2 regions of the Lentzea sp. NPDC004789 genome follow, and region 1 is predicted to be linked to the other one. Evidence: riboswitches for the same ligand, from Rfam matches in the RefSeq annotation. Region 1 holds a riboswitch; the other holds the start of a gene.
What was found. A riboswitch is a leader RNA that binds a small molecule or an ion and turns the genes downstream of it on or off. The one in region 1 is predicted to bind glycine.
Positions count from the first base shown of each region.

Region 2: another riboswitch for glycine. It lies ahead of gcvH (glycine cleavage system protein GcvH); the one in region 1 lies ahead of gcvT (glycine cleavage system aminomethyltransferase GcvT).

Region 1 covers NZ_JBSGBE010000007.1:214,081-219,125, forward strand. The annotation lists gene ACWEIJ_RS18575 (acyl-CoA dehydrogenase family protein) at 1-262, shown strand, start outside; gene ACWEIJ_RS18580 (CaiB/BaiF CoA transferase family protein) at 259-1,383, shown strand; gene ACWEIJ_RS18585 (hypothetical protein) at 1,703-1,900, shown strand; gene ACWEIJ_RS18590 (helix-turn-helix transcriptional regulator) at 2,065-2,559, shown strand; gene ACWEIJ_RS18595 (hypothetical protein) at 2,732-3,115, shown strand; gene ACWEIJ_RS18600 (DUF3817 domain-containing protein) at 3,130-3,432, shown strand; glycine riboswitch at 3,478-3,568, shown strand; glycine riboswitch at 3,570-3,654, shown strand; gene gcvT (glycine cleavage system aminomethyltransferase GcvT) at 3,754-4,848, shown strand; gene glyA (serine hydroxymethyltransferase) at 4,862-5,045, shown strand, end outside.
Region 2 covers NZ_JBSGBE010000001.1:154,080-157,874, reverse strand. The annotation lists gene ACWEIJ_RS00695 (alpha-L-fucosidase) at 1-984, opposite strand, end outside; glycine riboswitch at 1,124-1,216, shown strand; gene gcvH (glycine cleavage system protein GcvH) at 1,279-1,659, shown strand; gene ACWEIJ_RS00685 (L-serine ammonia-lyase) at 1,663-3,027, shown strand; gene ACWEIJ_RS00680 (cytochrome P450) at 3,113-3,795, shown strand, end outside.

The sequences.
Region 1 (5,045 bases):
GGCGGCCGTGACCAGGGCGTTCATCGACGAGTGCATCGAGAAGCACCTGCGCGGCGAACTGGACGTGCCGACCGCGGCGATGGCGAAGTGGTGGGCCAGCGACCGGCTCGGCAAGGTCGTCGACGAGTGCGTGCAGCTCTTCGGCGGCTACGGCTACATGAACGAGTACCCGATCGCACGTGCCTGGTCCGACGCCCGCGTGCAGCGGATCTTCGGCGGCACGAACGAGATCATGAAGGAAATCATCGCGAGGTCCCTGTGAGTGGGCCTCTCGCGGGACTTCGCGTCGTCGAGCTCGCCGGCCTCGCGCCCGCGCCGTTCGGCTGCATGGTGCTCGCCGACCTCGGCGCGGAGGTGATCCAGGTGCACAAACCGGGGAGCCGCCCGACGGTCCCCGGCGACTTCCTGACCCGCAACCGGCGCTCGGTCGCGATCGACACCCGCAGGCCCGAGGGCGCCGAGCTGGTGCTGCGGCTGGTCGAACGCTCGGACGTGCTGGTGGAGGGCTTCCGGCCGGGCGTCACCGAACGGCTGGGCATCGGTCCGGCGCAGTGCCTCGCGCGCAACCCGCGCCTCATCTACGGGCGCATGACCGGCTGGGGTCAGGACGGGCCGCTGTCCGACCGGGCCGGGCACGACATCAACTACATCGCCGTCGCGGGCGCGCTGGAGCCGCTCGGACGCGCCGGTGGCCCACCGTCGTTCCCGATCAACCTGCTCGGCGACTTCGGCGGGGGAGGGCTGCTGCTGGCCGTCGGCGTGCTCGCCGCACTGTACGAACGGGAGCGTTCCGGGCGCGGCCAGGTCGTCGACGCGGCGATGGTCGACGGGGCGGCGCTGCTCACGACGTTCCTGCACGGGATGCGGTCCGCGGGCATGTGGCAGGGCGGCCGCGGGGAGAACCTGCTCGACGGCGGCGTGCCGTTCTACGACATCTATGAGGCCGCGGACGGGAAGTACGTGGCCGTCGGGGCGTTGGAGGAGAGGTTCTACGCCGACCTCGTGCGCGTGCTGGGCCTGGCGGACGCGCCGTCGCGCGACGACCCGGCGAACTGGCCTGAGCTGCGGGAACGCATCGCGGCGGCGGTGAAGACCCGTTCCAGGGACGAGTGGGCCGACCTCGCGCGGGACACCGACGCGTGCCTGGCACCCGTGCTGACGCCCGAGGAGGCGACGCGGCATCCGTACAACGCGGCGCGGGCCACGTTCGTGGACGTCTCCGGCGCCCAGCACCCGGCGCCGGCGCCCCGCTTCGACCGCACCCCGACGTCGGTTCCGACGGCTCCGGTTTCGACCGGCGCGAACACCGGGGAAGTGCTTGCCGACATGGGTGTGGCGGATGCCCAAATTATGGAACTGCGTCGGTCAGGAGTTATTGGATGAATGCCTGGGTGCGCATTAATAAGGACACGACGGGGTGACAGAGCGTGATGCCGGGTGGTCGGCATCCGGGTGAGGCCCGGTGCAACAGTGTCTGGTCCAAGCTGTGGGATGCGAGGGTGTCCGTGTTCACCTCGTGCCCAGGACATCGGCGCTGCACATCGCCCTCTTTAGCCGCCATTCGGGTGACATTCCCCGTCGCGCAGGCGTGCGTGGCTGGTGGATCCTGACCCCAGTTGGGCGTGGTCGTTGTTCATCGCACGGGTGAATGAGGGACCATGTCGAGTGACACGGGCGGTCCGCCGCCCCACCTGTGACCGACATGGACGGAGAGGTACCTGTGAACCTCAAGAAGGTGCTAGTGCTGGCGGGCGTCGCGCTGGTGCTGTTCCTCCTGATCACCCGGCCCCAGGAGTCCGCTGCCGCGGTCCAGACGGTGCTCGGCTGGCTGCGGCAGGGCGCGGAGTCGATCATCACCTTCATCAGGAGCCTCTTCGGGACGGCCACCCCGATCAGCTAGTGACAGCGGGTGATCCTCGGCCATTCGCGTTGAGCCGGATGGGTGGAATGAGGCCAATCACGCACTGGTAACGGGTGTTCTGGGGATTCAGGGTCTGGCGATTGTCAGACCTACCGAATACCTTCCGCTGCAATGGCCGATCCCCGACCGACGAGGAGGCATGGATGGTCGAGGACTCCGGGGTCCACGAGCTGTTGAAGCAGTGGGCGGCTGAACGGTCTGATGACGCAGAGATGCAGGAGGTGAACCGGATCAAGAACGCGTGGCTCGCGGAGGCTCCCCCCTCGGCGCCCGGCATCCCCGTGCAGCGGGGAGGCAACAAGGGCGGGTCGCGTGGCTTGGTCAAGGTCGACTCGGCGGATCCGGCCTACGTGGCCGCGATGCGCAAGCGGGCGCCGGAGGCACCCGAGGCACTGCTCGCCGCCGCGGCGAGCTACTGGCAGCTGGTGGGCGACGTCGCCGAGGCCGAGCAGTGGTGGGACGCGGGCATCAGCCCGTTGGACCAGCGCGCGCTCGACTACCGCGCGGCTGGGCTCACGCCTGCCGACCTCGGACGGCGCTTGGGTCCGATGACGGTTCTCCAGCACCTTCGCCGCGGTTCCGCCGCTGCCTGGTGCGTCGCACGTCTGCAGAGGCAGCGCCGGGACGGCGTGGCGTAGTAGGAACGGGGCTCCACGATTGGGGCCCCCTTGTTCGCGGAAATCGCTCACCTCGATCGTTCCGCGTGTCTTGTGGGGGCCGAGCCCTCACACCCCAGCCGGGGGCGAGCCCCCGGACCCCCAACCGGGTCGGCCTCCTTGTCGGAGGCCTCACCCAAGTAGTCTTGAGGTCGTGCGCGGCCTCCTCACCCCCCAGCGAATCTTGATCGGGCTCGGTTGCCTGGTCGCTCTGATCGCCTGTTGCGGGCTCGCGTACTGGCAGTGGCAGCGCTTCGAGTCCGCCAGCGGCACGTTCCAGAACCTCGGTTACGTGCTCCAGTGGCCGCTCTTCGGCCTCTTCCCGGCCTTCATGGTGTGGCGCTTCCGCCGCTTGGCGCGCCAGCGCCGTGACGAGCCTCTCTCCGCACCGGAGCCGGTTGGACCCGCCGCGACGCCGGTGACTACCGTTGACGCCGTCAAACCCGCGCCTGTCGAGCAGTTCGACGACGAAGAAGACGCGGAGCTCGCGGCCTACAACCGCATGCTCGCGGACCTCAACGCGCGGGACGGTCGCTGAACGAAGGCGGGCAGATGAAGGGTGCGTTGACCCGGTTCCGGGTCATGGCTTACGTGGTCGGTGTCTTCCTGCTGCTGTTGTGCGTGGCGATGGTGCTCAAGTACGCCGCGGACATGGGCCAGTTCATGAAGGTCGTCGGCCCGATCCACGGCTTCCTCTACGCCATCTACCTGGTGATTTCCGTCGACCTGGCGCTGAAGCTGCGCTGGTCGATGAAGGGCACCGCCCTCGTGCTGCTCGCCGGGACGATCCCGTTCCTGTCGTTCTGGGCGGAGCGCAAGGTGGTCGAGAAGACGGCGCAGGGCGTGCCGCTGTGACGTTTGGCCTGCTAGCGTCTGGGGCTACCAACTGAACACGGCCGTCGATGTCGCGCGGGAGAGCTCCGTTGAGTCGGAGCGCCGAAGGAGCAACTCCTCCCCGGAATCTCTCAGGCACAGATACCGCACGACGAAGGCAACTCTGGAAAGCAGGCCCATCGGCCTCGCCCACGGTGCAAGCCACTCCGGTGGCGAAGCTCTCAGGCTCATGACAGAGGGGGAGGCTCGCTCAGATGAGGAGTCTCTGATGGACCGTGTCATTCTTCTGTTGCCTCAGCCGGCCCCGTCCGGCTCTTCGGCGCACCCTGGAGGAGCGTTCTGATGTCCCGCCTCACGCCTCTGAACGCCGAGCACGAGCAGCTCGGCGCGATGTTCACCGACTTCGCGGGCTGGCGGATGCCGCTGCGCTACTCCAGCGAGCTCGCTGAGCACCACGCCGTGCGCACCACCGCCGGCCTGTTCGACCTCACGCACATGGGTGAGATCGTGCTGACCGGACCGCAGGCGGGCGAGGCGCTCGACCACGCGCTGGTCGGCCACATCTCGGCGCTCGCGGTCGGCAAGGCGCGCTACACGATGATCACGCAGGCCGACGGCGGTGTGATCGACGACCTGATCGTGTACCGGTTGGGCGACGAGGAGTTCATGGTCGTCGCGAACGCCTCGAACGCCCAGGTGGTCGCCGACGCCCTCGTCGAGCGCGCGGCCGGGTTCGACACCGTTGTGACGGACAAGTCCACCGACTACGCGTTGATCGCGATCCAGGGTCCGAAGTCCGTGGAGATCCTTTCCGGACTGACCGACACCGACCTCTCGACGGTCAAGTACTACGCGTCCTACCCGTCGAAGGTCGCGGGCGTCGACGCGCTGCTGGCCCGCACGGGTTACACGGGCGAGGAGGGCTTCGAGCTGTTCCTCGCGCCCGCCGACGCCGCCGCCGTCTGGAACGCGCTGCTGTCCGCGGGCGAGGCGCACGAGCTCAGGCCGTGCGGGCTCGGCTGCCGCGACACGTTGCGCCTCGAAGCCGGAATGCCCTTGTACGGCAACGAGTTGACCACGTCGCTGACCCCGTACCACGCGAACCTCGGCCGCGTCGTGAAGCTCGACAAGCCGGGCGACTTCGTGGGCCGCGACGCGCTGACCAAGGTCGCGGAGTCCGGTGTGGACTCGGTCCTGGTCGGGCTGAAGACGCCGGAGCGCCGCGCCCCGCGGCACGGTTACGCGGTGCTGAACGGCGACGAGGTGGTCGGCGAGGTCACCTCGGGTGCCCTGTCCCCGACGCTCGGCTACTCGGTCGCCATGGCCTACGTGACGAAGGACAGTGCCGAGCCCGGCACCCAACTGCTGGTGGACGTCCGCGGCAAGAAGCAGCCGGTCGAGGTCGTCGCACTTCCGTTCTACAAGCGCGCCAAGTAGGGAGTTCTTCCAGATGTCCGACCAGTTCAACGCCTCCCTCGCGGAGTACGACCCCGAGGTCGCCGAGGCCGTTGCGGCCGAGCTGGCGCGCCAGCAGGGCACCCTCGAGATGATCGCCTCGGAGAACTTCACCCCGGTCTCGGTGCTGCAGGCCCAGGGCTCGGTGCTGACCAACAAGTACGCCGAGGGCTACCCCG
Region 2 (3,795 bases), on a different contig from region 1:
CCAGTACGGCGACTCGTGCGCCGCCAGCGACGCGTCTGTGGCCTGGTAGTCGGCCACGCCCAGGGAGAACCTGGCGTGCTGCGCCGCCGAGACGCGGCCGGACCGCGCCGTCACCTTCCCGTCGAACGTGCCGGTCCGGTAGGCGTGGATGCCGATCCGCACTCGCGCCTCCTCACCGGGCGCGAGCCGTTTCACCGACGCCGGTTGCAGTGTCACCACCCCCAGCCCCTCGGCGCTCACGGAGATGTTGGACACCCACTGGTCACCGAGGTTCACGACGGTCGCCTCGATCGTCTGACCGCCCACGCGCGGCAGCTTGGTCGTGCTGCGCGCGCTGCGGACCGCGAGCACCTGTCCCTTGGCCGCCGGCTGCACCGACAGCGCGAACACGTGCAGCGAGGACTTGCCCTCCACCGCCGGGTTCGTCACCGGCAGCGTGACCGCGACCGCCTCCTTCTGGGGATCAGCCCACAGTTGCGCGGTGCCGATCGACACGGGGTGCTCGTCACGGCCGCCGGGCGAGTACCGGAACGGCGTGGAGATCGGACCACTGCCCGAGTACCAGTCAGGTCCGCTGATCGCTCCCGTCGTCGAGGACCCGTCCGCGTAGTGCACGGTCGCGGTGCCGCCGGCTGCCCCGTACGACGACGCCACGAGCAGGTGCACGGTCAGGTAGTGCCCTCGGGGCAGGTCGATCCGCTGGCCGAGAGCGACCACGTTGTTGTTCTTGGTCTGTGAATTTCCCGGGAAGAGGTACGGCACGCCATCGGCCGTGACCTGCCCGGACGGGAGTGCCTCCGCGGGGAAAGCGTAGCCGGAACCGTCGAAGTTCCCGGTACGGTCGGACGCGGTGTCGATGCCGTCGTTGTCGAAGAGGTGGCTGATGGGGACGGTGACCGGAGCCGGTGCAGCCGCGGCCGTGGCGGCGGGGACGGGAGTCAGCACCAGTGTGGTGAGCAAGGCGACGATGAACGGTTTCCGCATGAGACCTCCGATGTCTGCCTGCACTCACCATGGCAGCGCTCTCCCCGATGTCAACCGTCTCGCGTTGACACTTGGCAGTGGCCGCACATAGCGTTCGCGCTCGAGAACTGAAGACCGGCCGCGGTGCCCGTGAGGCACCAGAACCCGAGTGGGAGAGACCTCGACGAAGAAGTCGGGGCGCCGAAGGGGCAAGCTCCCGCACACTCTCAGGCAGCAAGACCGCTCGGGGTAGGCAACTCTGCACGGCGGAGGGGGCTGTTACCAGACCGAGCCGTCTTAGCCAGAGGAGTCGCCGTGGAGTTCCCCGAGAACCTGCTCTACACCCACGAGCACGAGTGGGTCGACTGGACGCCGGGCACCCAGGACCCGCTGACCTGCGGCATCACCGCCTATGCGGCCGACGCGCTCGGCGACATCGTGTTCGTCCAGCTGCCCGAGGTCGGCGCGAAGGTCGTGTCGAACGAGGTGTGCGGCGAGCTCGAGTCCACCAAGTCCGTCAGCGACCTGTTCTCCCCGGTCACCGGTGAGGTCATCGAGGTCAACGGCGCGGTCGTGGACGACCCGGCGATCATCAACAACGACCCCTACGGCGAGGGCTGGCTCTTCCGCGTGCGCGTGGAGTCCGCGGAGAACCTGCTCACCGCTGCCAAGTACGCGGAACTGACCAAGGACTGATCAGTGGCGATCAGCGTTTTCGACCTGTTCTCCGTCGGCATCGGACCGTCCAGCTCCCACACCGTCGGCCCGATGCGCGCGGCGGCGATGTTCGTCGAGAAGCTCGGGGCGCGGGTGTCCGAAGTGGACCGCGTGCACGTCGAGCTGTTCGGCTCGCTCGGCGCGACCGGGCACGGCCACGGCAGCCCGAAGGCCGTTTTCCTCGGCCTGGAGGGCAACCTCCCGGAAGAGGTCGACCCGACGGTCGCGGCGGTCCGCGTCGAGGAGATCGTCTCGACCGGACGGCTGCGGCTCGGCGGCGTGCACGAGATCGGCTTCGTGCACGACCGCGACCTCGTCATGCACCGGCGCAAGTCACTTCCGTTGCACCCCAACGGGATGAGCTTCGAGGCCTACAAGGGCGACGAGTCCGTCGAGCACGCCGTGTACTACTCGATCGGCGGCGGTTTCGTCGTCGACGAGAACGCCTCGGGCACCGACCGGATCAAGCCCGACACCACGCCGTTGCCGCACCCGTTCCTCACCGGCGACGAACTGCTCGCGCGCTGCCGGGAGACCGGTCTGTCGATCAGCGAGATCATGATGGCCAACGAGCTGTCGTGGCGGTCGGAAGCCGAAGTCCGGCAAGGACTTCTGCACATCTGGCACGTGATGCAGGAGTGCGTGGAACGCGGCTGCACCGAGCAGGGCGTCCTGCCCGGCGGCCTCAAGGTCCGCCGCCGCGCCGCCGAGATGCGCAAGCGGCTGGAGGGCGAGCACTTCGTCACCGACCCGCTGCGGGTCATGGACTGGGTGACGCTCTTCGCGTTGGCGGTCAACGAGGAGAACGCGGCGGGCGGCCGGGTCGTCACCGCGCCGACCAACGGCGCGGCCGGCATCGTCCCAGCGGTCCTGCACTACTACACCAAGTTCGTGCCGGGGGCCAACGACGACGGCGTCGTCAGGTTCCTCCTCACGGCCGGTGCGATCGGCGTGCTGTTCAAGGAGAACGCCTCGATCTCCGGTGCCGAGGTCGGTTGCCAGGGCGAGGTCGGCTCGGCCTGCTCGATGGCCGCGGGCGGGCTCGCCGAGGTCCTCGGCGGCACCCCGGAACAGGTCGAGAACGCCGCCGAGATCGCCATGGAGCACAACCTCGGCCTGACCTGCGACCCGATCGGCGGCCTGGTCCAGATCCCGTGCATCGAGCGCAACGCCGTCGCGTCGATCAAGGCGATCACCGCGGTGCGCATGGCGTTGCGCGGCGACGGCTCGCACTTCGTGTCGCTGGACAAGGTCATCAAGACCATGCGGGACACCGGCAAGGACATGTCGGTGAAGTACAAGGAAACCGCGCGTGGCGGCCTCGCCGTCAACGTCATCGAGTGCTGAGTTTCCACAACACTTTGGCGGGCGTGCGTCTCAACTGCGCCTTGTGCACTTTCGTCACGCACGCCCGCTGCCACACTCGCGCCTTGTGGTCACCGCGTACGAGCCTCTGAACTCGCAGCACATCGCGAACCCGTACCCGCTGTTCGTGCACTTCCGGGCGTGCGAACCGGTGTTCTTCAGCGAGGAGAACGGTTACTGGGTGGTGAGCCGGTACGACGACGTCGTGCGGGTGCTGAGAGACCCGAGCTTCGCGGCCACGTCCCACCACCTGGATCCCCAGGTGCGCAGGGCACTTCAGGACACCTTCTCGGCACGGCGGATGGCCAAGCTGGAACCGCTGGTCCGCGACTTCGCCGACCGCCTGATCGACGGCTTCCCGGGCTACGGCCACGGCGACTTCGTGCCGCTGTTCGCCGACCCGTTCCCCGCCATGGTGATGCGGGTCGCGATCGGCACCCTGTCACCGGCAGAGCAGAAACCGTTGGCGGACTTCGACATGACGGTCAACGTGCTCGCGCTCGGCCTGCGCTCGCTGCTCGCCGGCCGCCGCAGGCACTGGATCGGGATCGTCGACGATCCCGCCACGATCCCGTCCGTCATCGAGGAACTGCTCCGCTACGAGGGGCCGATGATGAGCCTTTTCCGTTGCGCCACCGAGGATGCCGAGATCGGCGGACATCCGGTGCCGGCGGGGGCGAAGGTGCAGGTGCTCCTTGCCGCCGCGAACCGCGACGAGGCCGTCTACCACTGCCCGGAGGCGTTCGACCC